Regions from separate parts of the Lysinibacillus sp. FSL R7-0073 genome, predicted to be linked through region 2. Evidence: riboswitches for the same ligand, from Rfam matches in the RefSeq annotation. Region 2 holds a riboswitch; the other holds the start of a gene.

Region 1 (9,349 bases), 2.9 Mb from region 2:
TTTGATTTTCCGAAAATAGAGCTGACTATGGCAATTATTGCAAAAATAATTAATTGTTCCATATGTTAGTTCCGCTCCTTTCCGTTATTAAACATTTGGTTCATTTGTTTCTGGTTTATCGTTGCTTACTTTTGAAATGGAATCACGCATAGCCGTATCAGCTTGAATGTTACGATAGTTCATGTAATCCATAATACCAAGATTACCTGAGCGTAATGCTTCCGCCATCGCTTGAGGTACTTCTGCTTCAGCTTCTACTACTTTCGCTTTCATCTCTTGAACACGAGCAATCATTTCTTGCTCATTCGCTACAGCCATTGCACGACGCTCTTCGGCCTTTGCTTGGGCAATGTTTTTATCTGCTTGCGCTTGTTCAATTTGTAATTCTGCCCCAATATTTTTACCGATATCTACATCAGCAATATCAATGGATAAGATTTCAAAGGCTGTTCCTGAATCTAAACCTTTTGATAAAACTGTTTGTGAAATCATATCTGGATTTTCAAGAACTGTCGTATGACTAGAAGCGCTACCAATTGTAGAAACGATCCCTTCCCCTACACGAGCAATAACCGTTTCTTCACCAGCACCACCGACTAAACGTTCAATGTTTGCGCGCACTGTAATACGTGCCTTCGCTTTTACTTCAATCCCGTTCATAGCAACACCTGCAATAAATGGTGTTTCAATGACTTTTGGGTTAACAGACATTTGTACAGCTTCTAATACATCACGCCCCGCTAAATCAATTGCCGCACAACGTTCAAATGTTAACTCGATATTTGCACGATGGGCTGCGATTAACGCATTGACAACACGGTCTACATTACCACCCGCTAAATAGTGACTCTCAAGCTGATTAATCGTTACAGGTAAACCTGCTTTATGTGCTTTAATCAACGGATTTACAATTCGAGACGGAATTACACGACGTAAACGCATCCCAATTAGTGTGAAAATGCTAACACGGACACCTGCAGCCAGTGCAGAAATCCATAGCGCTACTGGTACAAAGGTAAAGAATACCGCTAGTACAATGAATAAAATAACCAATCCAGCTATAGGACCAATTAATGCTAAATCAAAACCCATTTTCTATTCCTCCATCTCTTTTTCTGTTTGTCTCACGACAATACGTGAGCCTTCAACTTTAATAATTTCTACATGTTTATTTGCATCGACATAGCCGCCCTCTGATACAACATCAATGCGTTCACTGCCAAGAACCATTGTACCCGATGGACGTAATGGAGTAAGTGTAGTCCCTACTTTTCCTAACAATTCTGTGCGATTGACGTTGGATACATAGCCCTCTTCTGTCGTAGTTGCATCCATTAACACCAGCCTGTTTAAGACATGCAGTTTTTTCCCGAAAAATTTCATCAGAATCACCATTCCTATAATCGCTATTACAAGCGCAATGAGAATTGCTACTATCATTTGCATAATATTTGCACCTGCCAGTAATAAACTTAGTATTATGAGCACACCACCTAAAATACCGACAATTCCACCAGGAACAAAAAACTCTGCAACTACAAGTGCTAAACCAATAATAAATAACAATAAGGATTCATAGCCAGCAAAGCCCGCAACCATGTGTCCAAAGAAAAATAATCCAAGTGCTGATAATCCCATTGTACCTGGAACTCCAAATCCTGGCGAATAGAGTTCCATAACAAGACCTAGACTTGCAATGGATAATAAAATTGGAACAATGATTGGATTTGTAATAAAACGAGCCAATTTCTCAGAGAATGTTGGTTCGATTGGAACGACATCACTCTCTTGTAAGTCTATTTTCTCTAAAAGTTCCTGAAAATTTTTCACGGTACCCTCTGAGTATTCGACTTTTAATGCCTCCGATGCTGAAAGCGTTAATAGATTTTTTCCTTCCGCACGGTACTCCGGCAATTCATAACTCGAATCAGCCATTGCTAAAGCATACTTAGGATCTCGACCTGATGTTTCCGCTGCTGCCGACATTTGAGCAAGCCATGCACTATTTGCTTTCAAATCAGCTGCATTACCAGCTGAATCAATGACAGCTGCTGCACCAATTGTTCCATTGGGCACCATGTAGATTTCATCTGCATGTAAGGCTAAAAAAGCACCTGCTGAATGGGCATCCTTATTAATAAAAGCAATCGTCCGTATATCCGTTGCATCCATAAGCATGGCGATATCACTTGCTGCATTCACAAATCCGCCAGGCGTATGTATATCTAAAATAATCGCTTTCGCATTGTTTTCTTTAGCCTCATTAAAAGCTCGTTCTAAAAATGCGTGAAGCCCTCGCTCTACTTCATTATGAATAGGAACGTGGTAAACCTTACTGCTTGCAAAAGCCGAAGTTAATGGAAACGCTAACAAAAAAGTCATCCATATCACTAGAAAGTAACTAAGGATTCTCCGTTTTCGCACCTTTTTCCCTCCCTTCTAACATGCCTCTCCTCTGTATATACGGTCGAACATGTAAAAAGTTTCACAAATCTAAAAAATTATTTCGACTATAAGTGCATGTTGCTTATATTACTTAGTATTACACAAAAAAGCCGAATGAATCTACATGATATCCATCCGGCTTTCTCATATGTACGTAAAATGAGCAATGTAAAATACCTGAAATTAATTACAGCTGTAATTAATTTCAGGTATATCTTTGTCTGCTCAGTGAATCATACGATTGCGTGTTATGAACGTAGGGATTTTTAATGGGAAATTAAATTACCACTTACGTTTACGTGCAGCTTCTGATTTCTTTTTACGTTTTACGCTAGGTTTTTCGTAGAACTCGCGCTTTCTAACTTCTTGAATTGTACCACTTTTTGATACAGTACGTTTGAAGCGGCGAAGAGCATCTTCAAGCGATTCGTTTTTGCGAACGACAGTTTTTGACATCTCTCTTTCCCTCCCTCCGAACACACGTCAATACACAATTAGGCAAACCACCTTCTGTTGTGTACTAAAAAATTATATCGTATTGTCTAATAATGGTCAATAGAAAGTGTACGAAAATATCAAGTGAATTTTTGGTTTTATTTCTAATTGGAATTAGATGATCAAATTTTGCTCACAATAAAAAAATAATTGCATTTTTCACATTCAATTTAATACTGGCCAAATCTCAAACATTGAGAACGGAGGACCCAATATATTGGGGTTAATTCTGCAAATGCAGAAAGGATGAAAACTCTTCCGCCATCCTACCCGTCAGCTAACTTCGTCGGCTAAAGCGAAGGAGGTCCTATTCGACCACCATTATAGCATATTTTCTCCTATCCTTTTACATGCTTTTTTAGTTGGTCTTTTTTTATGCATTTTTAAAATCAAGTTATTTTACATCTATAGAGGAGAACAAGATGAACACTTTTAGAAACACATTAAATCCTCCAAAAATTCTTGTACTTGGCTTTGCACTTATTATTATCATCGGAACTTTTCTTTTAACGATACCTCTTTCAACAGAAGATGGAAAAGGACTTTCGTTTTTAAATGCATTATTCACCGCTACATCAGCAACTTGTGTAACGGGATTAATTGTTGTCGATACAGGTGATACATTTTCAGTTTTCGGAGAAGTAGTCATTTTATTCTTAATCCAAATTGGTGGTTTAGGATTCATGACATTTGCAACATTGTTATTTTTATTACTTGGGAAAAAAATATCTTTAAAAGAAAGACTTTTGCTTAAGGAAACATTTAATAATATTTCCATTGCTGGCCTTGTTAAATTAGTAAAGAGAATACTGCTCTTTACAGCATTGATTGAAATGATTGGTGGTCTTATTTTATCTATTCGTTTTTCTTTTGATATGCCTATAGGAAAAGCTGTTTATTTTGGCTTTTTCCATGCAATTTCTAATTTCAATAACGCAGGTTTTGATTTAATGGGCGGATTTAACGGAATGACAGCTTATGTAGATGACCCATTCGTTGTTTTAACAATTTGCGCTCTCATTACACTTGGAGGCTTGGGATTTATTGTCATGAATGAACTATATGAATATCGAGTTACTAAAAGACTTTCCGTCCATACAAAAATTGTTTTAGCGTCTACATTTATTTTAACGGTTAGCGCTACCATTTTGATATTTATGTTTGAATTTGGAAATGATGAAACACTCGGTCCTTTAACTGAATGGGGCAAAGTATTAGGCTCTTTTTACCAAGCTGTTACACCAAGAACAGCAGGTTCCAATACACTGGCTATTGGTGACTTAACACATTCTACATTATTTTTAATAATTCTCTTAATGTTTATTGGAGCTGGATCTGGTTCCACTGCTGGTGGTATAAAAATAACAACTTTCGCAGTATTAGTTGCTACGATGTGGTCACAAATCAGGGGGAAAGAAGATGTTGTTTTATTTAAACGTAGAATTGTCACTGAGACTATCTTAAAGGCTTTGACTGTCACAATGTGTGGAGTACTTATCGTTGTTGTTGTGACAATCATTCTAAGCATTACTGAACAACGCCATAGTTTCATGATGTATTTATTTGAAGCAACCTCTGCATTTGGTACTGTCGGTCTTTCGATGGGGTTGACACCTGAGTTATCCCCCACTGGTAGACTTCTCATTATTTTAACAATGTTTGCCGGAAGACTAGGTCCATTAACCATTGCTTTCGCTATTACAAAACGTCGAAAAACAGAAGCCTTTCGACATCCTAAAGGCAATATTATGATTGGATAACAAAATTAGAGGAGTGTGTTATAGCTATGGCGATTAAACAATATGCTGTTATTGGCCTAGGAAGATTCGGAACAAGTGTTGCTCGTAGACTACATGAAGCTGGACAAGAAATTTTAGGAATTGATATTAACGAAGAAAGAGTGGAGGATGCAGAGCCCTATGTTACCCACGCTGTAGTAGCTGATACAACTGAAGAAAAAGCCTTAACCTCTATTGGTATTGGTAATTTTGATTGCGTTATAGTGGCTATAGGTAACGATATGCAGTCAAGTATTTTAACGGTATCTTTATTAAAAGAACTAGGGATAAAAAAAGTTATTGCTAAGGCCCTCGGTAAAAGACATGGTCAAGTTTTGGATAAAGTAGGAGCTGATTGGATTATTTATCCTGAGCGAGATATGGGAGAGCGCGTGGCAAATCAGCTATTGTCTCCGAATATGCTGAATTATATCGAATTGTCTAAGGAATATAGTATAGAAGAAATTATGATCCCTTCAAAAATGGCTGGGCAAAATCTGCGAGATTTAGATTTGCGTGCGAAATATAACGTTAGTGTTATTGCCATTGTTCGAGAAGGAGAAATCATTATTTCCCCTTCCCCTGAGCAAAACATGGAACAGGAAGATATTTTAGTGATGATTGGCCATCGAAAAGAACTCGCTTTTTTTTCAAACATACAATAACAACAAAAAGGCTGTTTCAAGACCCCTTGATACAGCCAGCCACTTTTTCTTAGAAGATCTTCTGTTGATCTCTATCGTCTTTTAAAATTTCTACCGCCTCTCTAAAACGTTGAGAATGGACAATTTCACGTTCACGTAAAAACTTCAAACTGTCATTTAAATCGGTATCATCAGATAAATCAATAATCCATTGATAGGTGGCACGTGCTTTTTCCTCTGCCGCAATATCTTCATATAAATCGGCTATTGGGTCCCCTTTTGCCTGAATATAAGTTGCTGTAAATGGCACACCAGAAGCATTTTGATAAAATAAAGCTCTATCATGATTTACGTAATGGTCCCCTAATCCCGCTTCTTTTAGCATTTCTGGCGTAGCATCTTTTGTAAGCTTGTAAATCATCGTAGCAATCATTTCTAAATGTGAAAATTCCTCTGTCGCTATATCTGTTAATAAACCAACCACTTTGTCTGGAATCGTATAGCGTTGATTCATATAACGAAGTGCTGCTGCTAATTCCCCATCAGCACCCCCATATTGCTCAATTAAAAATTTAGCAAGCATAGGGTTACAAGTACTAACCTTTACTGGGTATTGAAGTTTTTTTTCATAATACCACAAGAATAAATTCCTCCTAATTATATGTTATACTTGCCACGGCCATGGGGTATCAACCCAATTAAAAGGATAATCTGAATAACTTCTTCCAAAATTCATTAATGGACCAAATTTTTGTTCAAAGTTTACTTTAAGCTTCATACTTTTTTCAGTGTTTTCATTAAATTGTTGAATGGCAGCATAATCATGTGGATGTGTGTCTAAATAGAGATTTAACTCAACGATGACGAAATCAATTGCCTGTATTTCTTCAAGTAAGGTATAAAATTCGGGCGGCATCTTTTTAGTCATGCATCATCCCTCCTTTTAATCGGAAATGGATAGGGACTAAATAATTGTGGCCATAGTGTTCCCGCCATAAGTGCCTCTCTTGGGGTTTGGAATTGGGGAAGTCCAGGTGGCTGAAAACCCATATATAATTGTGGTGGCGTAGCATAATACTTTACTTCGATGGGCTTACAGGGATCAAAGGGACTAATATAGGGCTTCCAATACTTATACTGTGTAAACATGACATCCTCCTTTCTGTATTCAAAATCATCAGTGGAGTATATGTGATGGTAGAAGGTATTATTCTAAATACAAAAAAGCCAAAAGCTTCTCACAGAGCTAGTGGCTTATATATACTAAAAGAAATGATTATTAATTAGAATCTGTAGTTTTGCTTCATTGCAAACTTAATAGATAATGGGTTGTAATCCCTTTATTTTAAAGCTTTATACCTTCTTTATGTATTTTTTAACAATGCAAAGTAAAGCATAAAATTGTATTGCTTTGGGGCTAAGTGGGGCTAATAAAAAATTGGCGAGCATGTGTACAGGAATGGGTGAGATTCAATTCAAAATTAAAGCTACCTCCTTAAGGTAGCTTTATAATATATTTTCAGTTCAACTATTTGTTTGATTGACTTTTCCCAGTTGGTTTGTTTCCACTTCTAGTAGCGTTCTCATGAAGCGGTCTTGGTCTTAATCTTGAAGGCGGTGGTGGTGTGCCACGGTTTTCATTATTCGACATAATCTATTCCTTACTTTTTATTTTTAATTTAATCCATTCATCGCTTTTAAAATCAGAACCATTAATTATTTCAACTTTATTTATTGGCTCTTCACCTTTTAAAAAGTCTGAAAGCATAAAACTAAAACTTAACAATAGTAAAATAGCTGCTATTAACTATCGATTGAGTAGATTTAACTAATTTAGTAACAGTTATATCGTTGGCTTTAGTAATAAGTGTTGAACATTCATTAAATATTTCCATCATCCGTTTTTCAAACTCTTTTTCTATTTCACCCTGATATTCTGGGTAACCTGCATAATGCGTTTCAGGTTCTCGGGTCCTCTTTCTATACTTTTAGGATTCGGTAAATAATCTATTGTTTTGCCCCACAAACAAAAGCCTATGTATAAAGTTGATCTAATCATAGCTAGTAAAGAAAAAAATATTAATATTAAAAAAATATATTTTCATATCAGAAGGTATTTTATGAATATTGTTTAAACTAAACAGTATTCCACCCATTACTATTAACCAAAAACTTATTATCCATTGTAACATTGCTGATATTTGTTCTTTACGCTCTAATTCTTTAAAATATAGTTCTTTATACAATTCTAACCTACTCATCAATCCGCCTGCTTTGAATTATTTATGATTCCAAATAAAATTATAAGCTATTGCTAAAAGGGATTAAATATGATCTTAAGTAGAAATGATCTCTCACAAGAATTTAGCTATTTGTGCCTTTATTTATTATTTAGTTGATAAAAACTTGTAGATTAAAATGATAATATTAGGATAATTAGATTGTTGATAAGGTGAAAAATCAATTGATGGATTTATTGAAAATTTCTCATTTTCAATATTTAGTGCCAGTTCCCCTTCACGTTTTGATAACCCCGAATTCATACTAAATGAATACTTCACATCTACATATTCAATTGGTCTTACTTCAACATTCTCTTCATCAAAAGTTACTTTGATTAGCTTTTTTTCACTAAAAATCAAAAATAACCTCCCGTTCTCATACTTTGCATTTGGAATATCTTACATCGTACTCATCTACATTACAACGACCGAAAAAATTTACTTCGACTAGTTGTTGAAGATAATGCGCATTTTCTAAAATCTCTAGAATATCCGTTAGTGCATCAACTGTGTTTATTAAGCCTAATTTTTTCACCTCTACTTTTTCCATATTCGATCTCTCCTAACTGTTGTGTTTTATAGTGTGATTAATAATAGTCATTGTTCACTGTTAAATGATTCGGTACCTTAGCGATGACATGGCACACCACTTAAAAGCCGTTTCGCATAGTCAAAATAGTTTTACATGAGAAATCGCTGCCCTACACACTAGGAAAGGGCGCTCATTAAATTAATAAGGTTAATAAAGTTAACGTCCACTAAATTGGTTCGCTAGATGTGTGTTTCAAACTATCGTGAAATTCAAGACGATCCTTATATGCTAGACAACTTAGGAGTTGCAAATTAGCAATGACCTTTAAAAGGGGGGCAAAGTTTCGTCTTCCTCTAATTTAGCTTTGTAATAAAGTTTGATTAAAGATATGAAATCAAATATATAAAGCATGTTTTAATCAATCTTTTTTCAAAACATGCTCATATATCCTTGTTGCACTAAAGCCCTCTGTTAGCCATCCATGTAGTGCAAAAACAGCGCTTCACCACAGAGAATGAAAGATTATTACGTTCTTTCATGAACTGTTCCGTGAATAATTCAGGTTTGAAGATATTTTTCTAATAAAGTTAAAAAGTGCTCGATATCATCTTTGCTAATATCACCAATGTTGGCTACCCTAAAAGAATTTAATTGATTAAGTTTTCCAGGATATATCGTTAATCCGTTAGCATAAAAAAAATCATGCATTTCTTTAAAATTATACTTCTCACTTTCGGGCTCTACTATTGCTGTAATAATTTTTGAATGGTGCTCGACGGGGACAAGATATCTTAAACCAAGTCTAGAGATGCCTTCTATTAAGGTTGCCCAACATTTAGAATATCGTTCATATCTTTCTTTCATTCCTTCTGCTTTTAATTCTACAATCGCCTGTTTTAGCGCATAGATAGTTTGTACGGGCGGAGTAAAACGCATCTGACCTGTCTCGATGAAATGGTAATATTGAGAATAAAGATTCAAGTAATAATTTGTCGGCTTTTTTGTTTTTCCTTTTTCTAGTTCACTTTTTTTAGCTATAACAAAAGAGACTCCTGCCATTCCTTGAAGGTTTTTATTGGAACTAGCTGCCAAATAACTTATATTCATTTTACTCATATTAATAGGAATAGCTGCAAACGAACTCATTGCATCTACCATCATATTAATCTCATT
Region 2 (9,349 bases):
CAATCTTATGAAAAGGAGTGGAGAGAGGTTTCCATGAGCTATGTTGAGCACTTGCTAAAATGCGTTCAAAAGCATAAGCAAATTTCACCATTGGCGTCCCTTACAACTCGTGAACAGGAAATATTTTCATTATTATTAGAAGGTGCTTCTAATAAAGAAATAGCCGAGCAGCTATTTTTATCTGAAGGTACAGTACGTGTCTATCTCTCGGGGATTTACAGTAAGTTGGGTGTTAAAAACCGAGCACAGGCAATATTATTAAACCCACAGGCATAAGGTTATAAGGTTATCCGTTATCTTTTTTAGGTAGCGGTCTTTTTTTTTACATATAAACAATTAACATTCCTCAATAGTAGGAGAAAATAATTACCCTTAAGATAAAGAAGAAATATTTCATTTTAAGAAAGGAGAGTCTATATGAAAGCCAAAAGTGTTAGATATGGAGTATGGTTCACACTATTTTTCTTCATGATGATATTAAAAATCCCTTTTACTTTTGCTAATGAAGCTGATTATGATGTTGAAGATAACCCTGATGGCTCGGTAACTATAAAGACATATACAGGTACTGGCGGAGATATTGTAATTCCTCAACAATGGCAAGGGAAAATGGCCACAGGAATAGACCCTTGGGTGTTTACTAATAAACAACTGACAAGCCTCACAATACCAGAAACAATCACAACGATTGGTGCTTATGCCTTTTATCAAAATCAGTTAACAAGTGTGACACTTCCAAGTAATCTATCGAGTATTAGTGATGGTGTATTTTCCTTAAACCAACTAACAAATGTTAAGCTTCCAAATAATCTAAGTAGTATTGGAAATTATGCATTTTCCGGAAACTTGCTAGAAAGCATAGATATACCTAATAGTGTTATTAGTATAGGGGATCATGCCTTTTCAACGAATGATATTGTCAATGTGAAAATCCCAGAGGGTGTAAAAATAATAGGGGCCAATGCATTTGCAAGGAATGATATTGAAAGTTTAGAGATACCTGAAAGTGTGAAAAGCATTGGGGATGGAGCCTTTTCTTATAATTACTTAAAAGAAATCATTATATATTCTAAAGATATTGAAATAAGCGATGATGCCTTTATAGGGCACAGTCCTAACTTTGTTATTTATGCTCCAGAGAACTCTTCGGTAAAAGAGTATGCAGAGAGGTTGAATATAAACTTCCAAGGAATAGATTCCCCAGATTATGTTAATGAAGCAGATTATGAGTGGACAAAAAATAGGGATGGGTCAGTAACGATTAGAGATTACATAGGTACTGATATTGCAATAACCATTCCAAGTCAGCTAGATGGCAGGGTAGTAACAGCAATAGGTAGTGGAGCATTTGGTGAAAAAGGACTTACACAGGTAATTATACCAGACAGTGTAACAAGTATTGGAGATGTGGCATTTGCAGAAAATCAATTAACATATGTGAAACTATCAAATAACCTTACAACGATAGGTGAAGGTGTATTCTTTACAAATAAACTTACTGCTATAGAAATACCAGATCAAGTGATTCAAATTGGCTCATATGCATTTTTAGATAATGCACTTGCTACAGTAAAGCTATCAAATCAACTTAAGACAATTGGGGATTTCGCATTTATGGAGAACCAATTAACAAACATTGAGTTACCAGCAACTTTGGAAACTATAGGGGAATGGGCGTTTTCAGATAATAACCTGACCTCTTTAGTGATACCTTCTAGTGTCGTAAGTATAGGAGAGTATGCATTTGCTACAAATCAACTTTCAAATGTAACTATTCCATTCAGTATAACAAGTATAGCGGAAAGTGTATTTCTCGATAATCGACTAACAAGTATAGAGATTCCTAGTAGTGTAACGACTATCGGTAGATGGGCATTTGGGGAGAATAGACTTAGTAGTGTAGAAATTCCCAAAAATGTAATGACTATAGAAGATAATGCCTTTAACGACAATAATCTTAAACATGTGAAAATATTATCGGATGCAACGATTCTTTTAGAAGATATTTTTAATGCAAATCCAAGTAATTTAATTGTTTATGGTCATGATGCATCGACTGCACAAGCCTATGCCGATCAATATAATCACCAGTTCGAATTACTGACTTATCGGATTATCTATCATGGAAATGGCTCTGAGCAAGGAAATCCACCAGTAGATACGAATATGTACCCAAGAAATACTCAAGCAACGATCTTAAACAATATAGGATCGTTAGAAAAAACAGGCTATGCATTTGATGGTTGGAACAGCACTAACGCGGGGGACGGTATAGATTATGCAGTAAATAGCATTGTTGATATTGAAGAATTCAATCTTGACTTGTATGCGAAATGGATAGCAAATGCATATGTTGTCACATTTAATACAAATGGAGGGACAGCAATCAATCCTATTACAGTCATTTATGAGGGATTAGTGAGTAAACCAGTAATCCCGATAAAAGCAGGCTATACGTTTTTAGGTTGGTATAAGGATGCCCAATTCACATCACCATGGAATTTTACAACGGATAAGATAACCCAAAATACAACCTTGTATGCAAAATGGGAAAAGGATGTCGCACAGTTTACAGTGGATTTCGAAACAAATGGAGGAAGTGCAGTAGCATCACAGAAGGTAATTGAGGATACCTTAGCAACAAAGCCAGCAGATCCAATAAAGGCAGGCTATACATTTACAGGCTGGTATAAGGATAGTAAACTGACGATACCATGGAATTTTTCCAAAGATGTAGTGAAGTCCAATATCACATTATATGCTCATTGGGTAACAGGGGGTTCATCGGGTGGTGGGGGAAGTATATCTCCGAACCCAGCTCCAATACCAGAGCCAACCATACCTGAAATAAGGGAACCTAATCCATCAGAGCTAACTGAGCCTCAACCATCAGAGCCAACACCCCAACAAGAACCAGATATCATCTTCTCAGATATTTCTCAAGGACATTGGGCATGGAAGATGATTCAGGCGATGGCAAAGCAGGGTATTATTACAGGCTATCAAGATGGTACGTTCAAGCCAAATGCACCGATTCAACGCCAGCATGCTGCCCTGATCTTAACAAGAGCATTAGAGCTAGAAACGAAAAAAGAAGCGCTAGTATTTAACGATATTTCTAAAAGCCATCTCTATTTTGAGGTAATCAATCAGGTACAACAGGCAGGTCTGTTTGATGGCATAGACGGGAACTTTCAGCCAACTACTAATATGACACGCGCTCAAATGGCAAAAGTATTGGTTTTGGCCTTTAAATTAACTTCATCAAATAAAAATATTTTCAAGGATGTGCCAAAAACACACTGGGCACATGAATCTATTGCTATACTCGCAGGAAATGGAATCACGATTGGAGATAATGGCAATTTCAGACCAAATGATCCTGTAACGCGAGCGGAGTTTGTAACATTTTTGTATAGGGCTTTGCATCAATAATTAAAAATCTCACCAATGACAATCCAGAAAGTTGTTGGCGAGATTTTTTTTGTTTAAATTATTAACATTACTCAATAGTGCGTCCGGATGTAAATTATTATGCTGATACAAAAAGGATGTGATTCTATTGAAAATTGTTCGTCTTACCTTTTTCATATTATTCTTAAGTTTAGCTTTTGTATCCATTAAACTTTCAATTAAATCAGATGAAAGGAAGTATGATTGGCGCAATAATTCTGATGGTACAGTGACCATTATTCATTACAATGGTCCACATATGGAGATGGAGTTTCCCTTCCCCAATCGGTTAAACGGCAAAAAAGTTGCTAAAGTAAGCTCAGGAATTTTTGAGAAAAGGGATTTTTACAGCTTTTTGCCGATAGTTTATTAGTTATGGATATACCCTGTGTCAAAAAGAAGGAAATGCATAGTATTTTCTCATCATTTTCTAATTAGACTTTCACCGCTTGCATCGTTTACGATGAAAGAAAAGGTGAAGGACTGATTCGACATGAGCAATCGAATTTTAATTATAGAAGATGAAGAAAATATTGCGAGAGTGCTGCAGTTAGAGCTTCAATTTGAAGGCTATGAAGCGGTGATGGCCCATACAGGAGCAGATGGTTTATTGCAATATCGTGAGCAGCAATGGGATTTGATCTTACTGGATATTATGTTACCCGAAATGAGTGGCATAGATGTGTTAAAGCGGATTCGCGCAACAGAATCACATACCCCGGTTATCATGCTGACTGCTAAAAGTGAGGTAGAGGATAAGGTAAAGGGATTGGATTTAGGGGCTAATGATTATGTGACAAAGCCATTTGAAATTGAAGAATTGCTTGCCCGTATCCGTAATGCACTACGGTTTTCTCAAAAGGCTAGTCCAACAAAGGTCGGTGTATCGTTTGGACAGTTATCGATCAATGAGCAAACAAGAGAAGTTATTTATTATGGGAAGGAGATCCAACTGACTCCTAGAGAATACGATTTATTGCTATATCTAATGAAGCATCCTAAGCAGGTGCTCACAAGGGAACAAATATTAGAGACTGTATGGGGCTTTGATTACTACGGAGATACAAATGTTGTGGATGTCTATATTCGATATGTGCGCCAAAAGCTTGAAATCGCTAATGCAACACCCATTATTCAAACAGTTCGAGGTGTAGGTTATGTGTTAAAGGAAAATAAATCATGAAGCTTAAAACAAAGATTCATCTACTTACCACTTTGTTAATGCTAGTAATTTTAGTGGCAACCAATAGTGGAATTTACTTTTTGTACGAGAAATTTGCCTATAATACGGAATATAGTCAACTTCATACACGAGCAAATGATTTAAGCTCAACATTAAGTCAGTTGAATGCACAAACCAACCTACAGCAAGTATTAAGAGCGTATATGCCAGCTGGTGGTGCTATCTATGTTTATGATGGAGAAAATTTGAAGACGAAGGTTCAGGCCACCCTAGACATGCCTGATGTTACTTCCATTACCTATACAATGCCTACTATTTGGATAGATGGGACAATTGTGGATATCACCTTACAGCAATCCATGGAGGAAGTAGAGAGCACACTGGATTTATTAAAGGCTATTTTGATTGTCGTGTCCATTATTGCCACTATCCCAATATTTTTAGCGAGTTTGGCACTTGGTCGCCTAATTTTATTACCTCTAGAACGCTTAAATGCGACAATGCGCAAAAGTGCATTGACGGGAAAATATGAAAAAATGGACACCCCTGCTAAAGGTGGGGATGAATTAGCAAAAATTAATCGAACGTTCAATATGATGATGGAGAAGCTTGAACAGCACTATCAAAAGCAACAAGAGTTCGTTTCAAATGCTTCTCACGAATTAAAAACGCCCATTACTGTTATCGAAAGCTATGCAAAGTTACTCTTAAGACGGGGCTTTGACAACCGTGAAGTAACGCAGGAATCACTTCAGGCTATTGCAAATGAATCTTCTCGTATGCATGAAATGGTATTGCAATTGTTAGAGCTAGCAAAAAATAATGAGCATATGGATATTCATATTGAACAGCTAGAGCTGGCTCCCTTCCTAAATAAAGTGGCTGCACAAATGCAGCAGGCGTATCATCGAACTTTTATAGTCGATGCAAAAGCACCGCAATTTATCTACAGTGATGAAAAAATTTTGAAGCAGTTACTCTTTATTTTGCTTGATAATGCTAGGAAATACAGTGAGGATGATGTTCATATTTCCATAGCTGAAACTACTAAGCATGTACGAATGACGATTCAGGATTTTGGCGTCGGTATTCCTGCAGAGCATGTTCCGCATTTGTTTGAACGTTTTTACCGCGTCACAGAGGATCGTAATCGTAAAACAGGCGGTTCTGGCTTAGGGCTTGCGATTGCACATGATCTTGCTGGACAACTGGGCATCAGCATAGATGTGGAAAGTACAGTTGGAGAAGGTTCAAGTTTTACCTTATGTATACCAAAGGAGGGGCAACAATGAAAAAGTGGGCTTTAATACTTATTGTGATTGTCCTTCTTTGTAGTGGGGTGCTGTGGTTTATTCAAAATCGCTATTTTCAAAAGGAGCCTCTCAGTGAAGAGGAGGCAATACGTCATATCGAAGCTATTTACAAAGGTCAAGTTTCAGAAGTAAAGAAACGTGGAAATTCATTTGAAATACAATTTACACGTGAGAATTTGAAATATACAGCCATGCTTGATGCTACAACACAGCAGGTTTCTGATCTAACGTTGCAAAAAGGGCAAAGTAAATTATTGTTAACAGAAAATCAAATAAGAAAAATGGTGAAAGAAAAATATGGTGAAGTAGAAAGCGTCATGCTCACTGAAACCATTTATACCGCACGTGTTGGAAAGGAGCATAAGCAAAAAGATATAACAGTAGATGGCTATTCGGGTGAAGTGTTATTTGAAAAAGATGTAGAACCACTAAATCAGCCTGAAAACCCCCATATTATTACGAAACAGCAAGCCATTGATATAGCGTTGCAACAATTAACTGGGAAAGTGGACTCTGTAGATTTTGAAGATACGGCGGATGGCGGTTACTATTTAGTTGAAATTGAAACAGAGCATGAAGAGGCCACTTTTCAAATTCATGCTGTATCTGGAAAGGTCCTTTCTGTTTCATGGGACGATTAAACGAGTTTCTCATGAAATTCTAATGTTCCTCTTATAGTTCTATCATCTTAGCTTGGTAAGCTAAAAGCAGATAAAACAAAGGAGAGATGAACATGAAAAAAATAATTATGATTCCTGCATTAGTGGTGACTCTTGGTGTTGGAGCGGCAATTGGCTCGACAACTTTATTATCAGGAAGTGCACAAGAAAAAAAGATCCTATCCATGCAAGAAATCGAAAAGAAAGCATTAGCAGTAGTAGATGGGACAGTAGCAGATATTGAACTAGATCAAAATCGCTATCGCTCTGTTTATGAGGTAGAGGTGCATGCTGATAAAGAAGAGTATGATTTAAAATTTGATGCCTATACTGGAAAATTACTTAAGCAGAAGAAAGAGCGTCAAGATGACGATGATAATGAATGGGTTAACGCTAATACTGCTACTAACCTTATAAGTAAAGAAAAGGCTATTGAAGCGGCTCTAACAAAAGCAAAGGGTACAGTAACAAAAATTAAATTAGATGATGGTATCTATGAAATCGAGTTAAAAAATGGCCAATATGAATATGACGTTGATGTTGATTCGATTACAGGAGAAATTGTCGACTTTGAACAAGATATGGAAGACTAATAATAGTTGTTGCCTTAAAAGTAGAGCATACTTTTAAGGTTTTTTTGTTGTAAAATGCCTTTAAATTAGGTGTTCGCGGGTAAATTAATTTCTACCATCGATGTTAACAATGTATTTCAAAAAGTCTATGTATTTCACTTGTAAAAAATAAAAATTTTCTTCTTTACTTTTTTTATCGACAGGCGTAATATGACATCATTATTAAAGTTTCAAATTTCTAAATCGCTGAAGCAAACTAGACGCGGGGGACCCATTTTTGACGGAGTGCATAAGCAATCCTTGGGGTGAATCTCTTCTTTTGAAGGGTAGGGCTACTCAGGCCCGAATCCGACAGCTAACCTCGTAAGCGTTAAGAGCAGAAAAGTTGGAGCTTGGCAGACAGATGAGCGTCTACAAGTCTTATTTAGTGATGACTTGTAGGCGTTTTTTGATCTCATTTAGGAAGGCGAAACACAATCTAAGAAACTAGAAGGTGTTTATTGATGAAATCCTCATTTAAACGTTATGTAATCGGCAAACCATTAAGATCCGATGCGTTAGGGGAACAAAAGCTTAGTAAAACAAAGGCATTGGCAATATTATCGTCCGATGCTTTGTCTTCCGTAGCCTATGGACCGGAACAAATATTAATTGTCCTGATGACTGTGGGAACATTAGCATTTTGGTATTCTTTACCGATTGCAGCAGGGGTTGTTGTCCTATTGGTGGCACTGACTTTATCATATCGTCAGGTTATATTCGCCTATCCACACGGGGGCGGCGCTTATGTAGTATCTAGGGGAAATTTAGGTGTGAACGCGGGTCTTGTAGCAGGTGGCTCATTGCTCGTTGATTATATTTTAACGGTAGCGGTAAGTGTATCAGCAGGGACGGACGCAATTACATCGGCATTTCCAAGTCTGCACCCATACAATGTGCCAATTGCTATTATCTTTGTGATTTTTTTAACGATCTTGAACTTACGTGGTGTAACAGAGTCCGCCTCTGTTTTGGCGTATCCAGTCTATCTGTTTGTAGTCGTTATGTTAGTGTTGATCGGGATGGGGCTCTATAATGTTGCAACAGGTCAGGTGCCGGCAGAGCTGCATCCAAAGATTGGTACACCAGTCGCAGGGATTAGTTTATTTATTTTATTAAAGGCATTTGCGTCAGGAAGCTCAGCCTTAACAGGGGTAGAAGCTATTTCAAATGCGATTCCTAATTTTAGAAATCCTGCCCCTAATAATGCTGCTAAAACATTGTTAGCAATGGGCGGAATTTTAGCGGTTTTATTTATCGGTATTGTTAGTTTAGCTTATTTTTACGGAATTGCCCCCACTTCGGAAGCGACAGTCGTTTCCCAACTAGCAGAAGCAAGTGTTGGTCGAAATTTCTTTTATTATATAGTACAGGGTACAACAGCGATGATTTTGGTACTTGCAGCAAATACGGGCTATTCAGCATTTCCTCTACTTGCTGTCAATTTATCAAAAGACGGATTTATCCCGAGAATATTCCAAATGCGTGGGGATCGCCTAGGGTATTCCAATGGCATTATGATGCTAGGGCTAGCAGCCATTGTCTTAATCATATTATTTGATGGGGCAACAGAACATTTAATTCCACTCTACGCTGTTGGGGTATTTATTCCGTTTACATTAGCGCAAACGGGAATGATGCGAAAATGGTGGCGTGAAAAACCTACTGGCTGGATGGCAAAATTTACGATCAACACAATTGGTGCAGCCATTTCGTTTATCGTAGCGATGATGTTTTTTGTGACGAAGTTGCCTCAAGTATGGCCAGTGTTTGTCTTTTTACCAATCATTATTTTTGTATTTCATCGGATCAAGCTTCATTATCAAGCCGTTGGAGAACAGCTGAGATTGAGTAAAGAGGAAATGGCTACTATTGAAGGGAATGTATTCATTGTACCAGTAGCTGGTATAACGAAGGTGGTTGAAAATTCCCTTCATTATGCGAAATCACTTAAGGTTGATAAAATTATTGCCTTTTATGTTGCTTTCGATCAGGCGGATGCCAAAGCCTTCGAAGAAAAATGGCAGGCATGGCAACCAGATATTCGACTAGTAACCTATTATTCAGCATATCGTAGCATCACACAGCCATTAATAAAATTTATTGATAAAGTGGACCATCAATGTGCGA

What was found. A riboswitch is a leader RNA that binds a small molecule or an ion and turns the genes downstream of it on or off. The one in region 2 is predicted to bind cyclic di-AMP.
Region 1: it holds a riboswitch for cyclic di-AMP, as region 2 does, so the genes downstream of both, MKY88_RS15850 (TrkH family potassium uptake protein) here and MKY88_RS01360 (APC family permease) in region 2, are expected to answer to the same signal.

The regions. Positions count from the first base shown of each region.
Region 1 covers NZ_JBBPAS010000001.1:3,184,251-3,193,599, forward strand. The annotation lists gene MKY88_RS15830 (hypothetical protein) at 1-62, opposite strand, end outside; gene floA (flotillin-like protein FloA) at 88-1,092, opposite strand; gene MKY88_RS15840 (NfeD family protein) at 1,096-2,424, opposite strand; gene rpsU (30S ribosomal protein S21) at 2,728-2,901, opposite strand; cyclic di-AMP (ydaO/yuaA leader) riboswitch at 3,109-3,247, shown strand; gene MKY88_RS15850 (TrkH family potassium uptake protein) at 3,363-4,700, shown strand; gene MKY88_RS15855 (potassium channel family protein) at 4,727-5,383, shown strand; gene MKY88_RS15860 (manganese catalase family protein) at 5,433-6,002, opposite strand; gene MKY88_RS15865 (spore coat protein CotJB) at 6,027-6,290, opposite strand; gene MKY88_RS15870 (spore coat associated protein CotJA) at 6,287-6,511, opposite strand; gene MKY88_RS15875 (hypothetical protein) at 7,414-7,623, opposite strand; gene MKY88_RS15880 (hypothetical protein) at 7,750-8,004, opposite strand; gene MKY88_RS15885 (hypothetical protein) at 8,021-8,194, opposite strand; gene MKY88_RS15890 (2-aminoethylphosphonate aminotransferase) at 8,735-9,349, opposite strand, start outside.
Region 2 covers NZ_JBBPAS010000001.1:272,087-281,435, forward strand. The annotation lists gene MKY88_RS01325 (LuxR C-terminal-related transcriptional regulator) at 1-276, shown strand, start outside; gene MKY88_RS01330 (leucine-rich repeat protein) at 418-3,435, shown strand; gene MKY88_RS01335 (hypothetical protein) at 3,563-3,826, shown strand; gene MKY88_RS01340 (response regulator transcription factor) at 3,947-4,636, shown strand; gene MKY88_RS01345 (sensor histidine kinase) at 4,633-5,928, shown strand; gene MKY88_RS01350 (PepSY domain-containing protein) at 5,925-6,590, shown strand; gene MKY88_RS01355 (PepSY domain-containing protein) at 6,683-7,201, shown strand; cyclic di-AMP (ydaO/yuaA leader) riboswitch at 7,415-7,564, shown strand; gene MKY88_RS01360 (APC family permease) at 7,684-9,349, shown strand, end outside.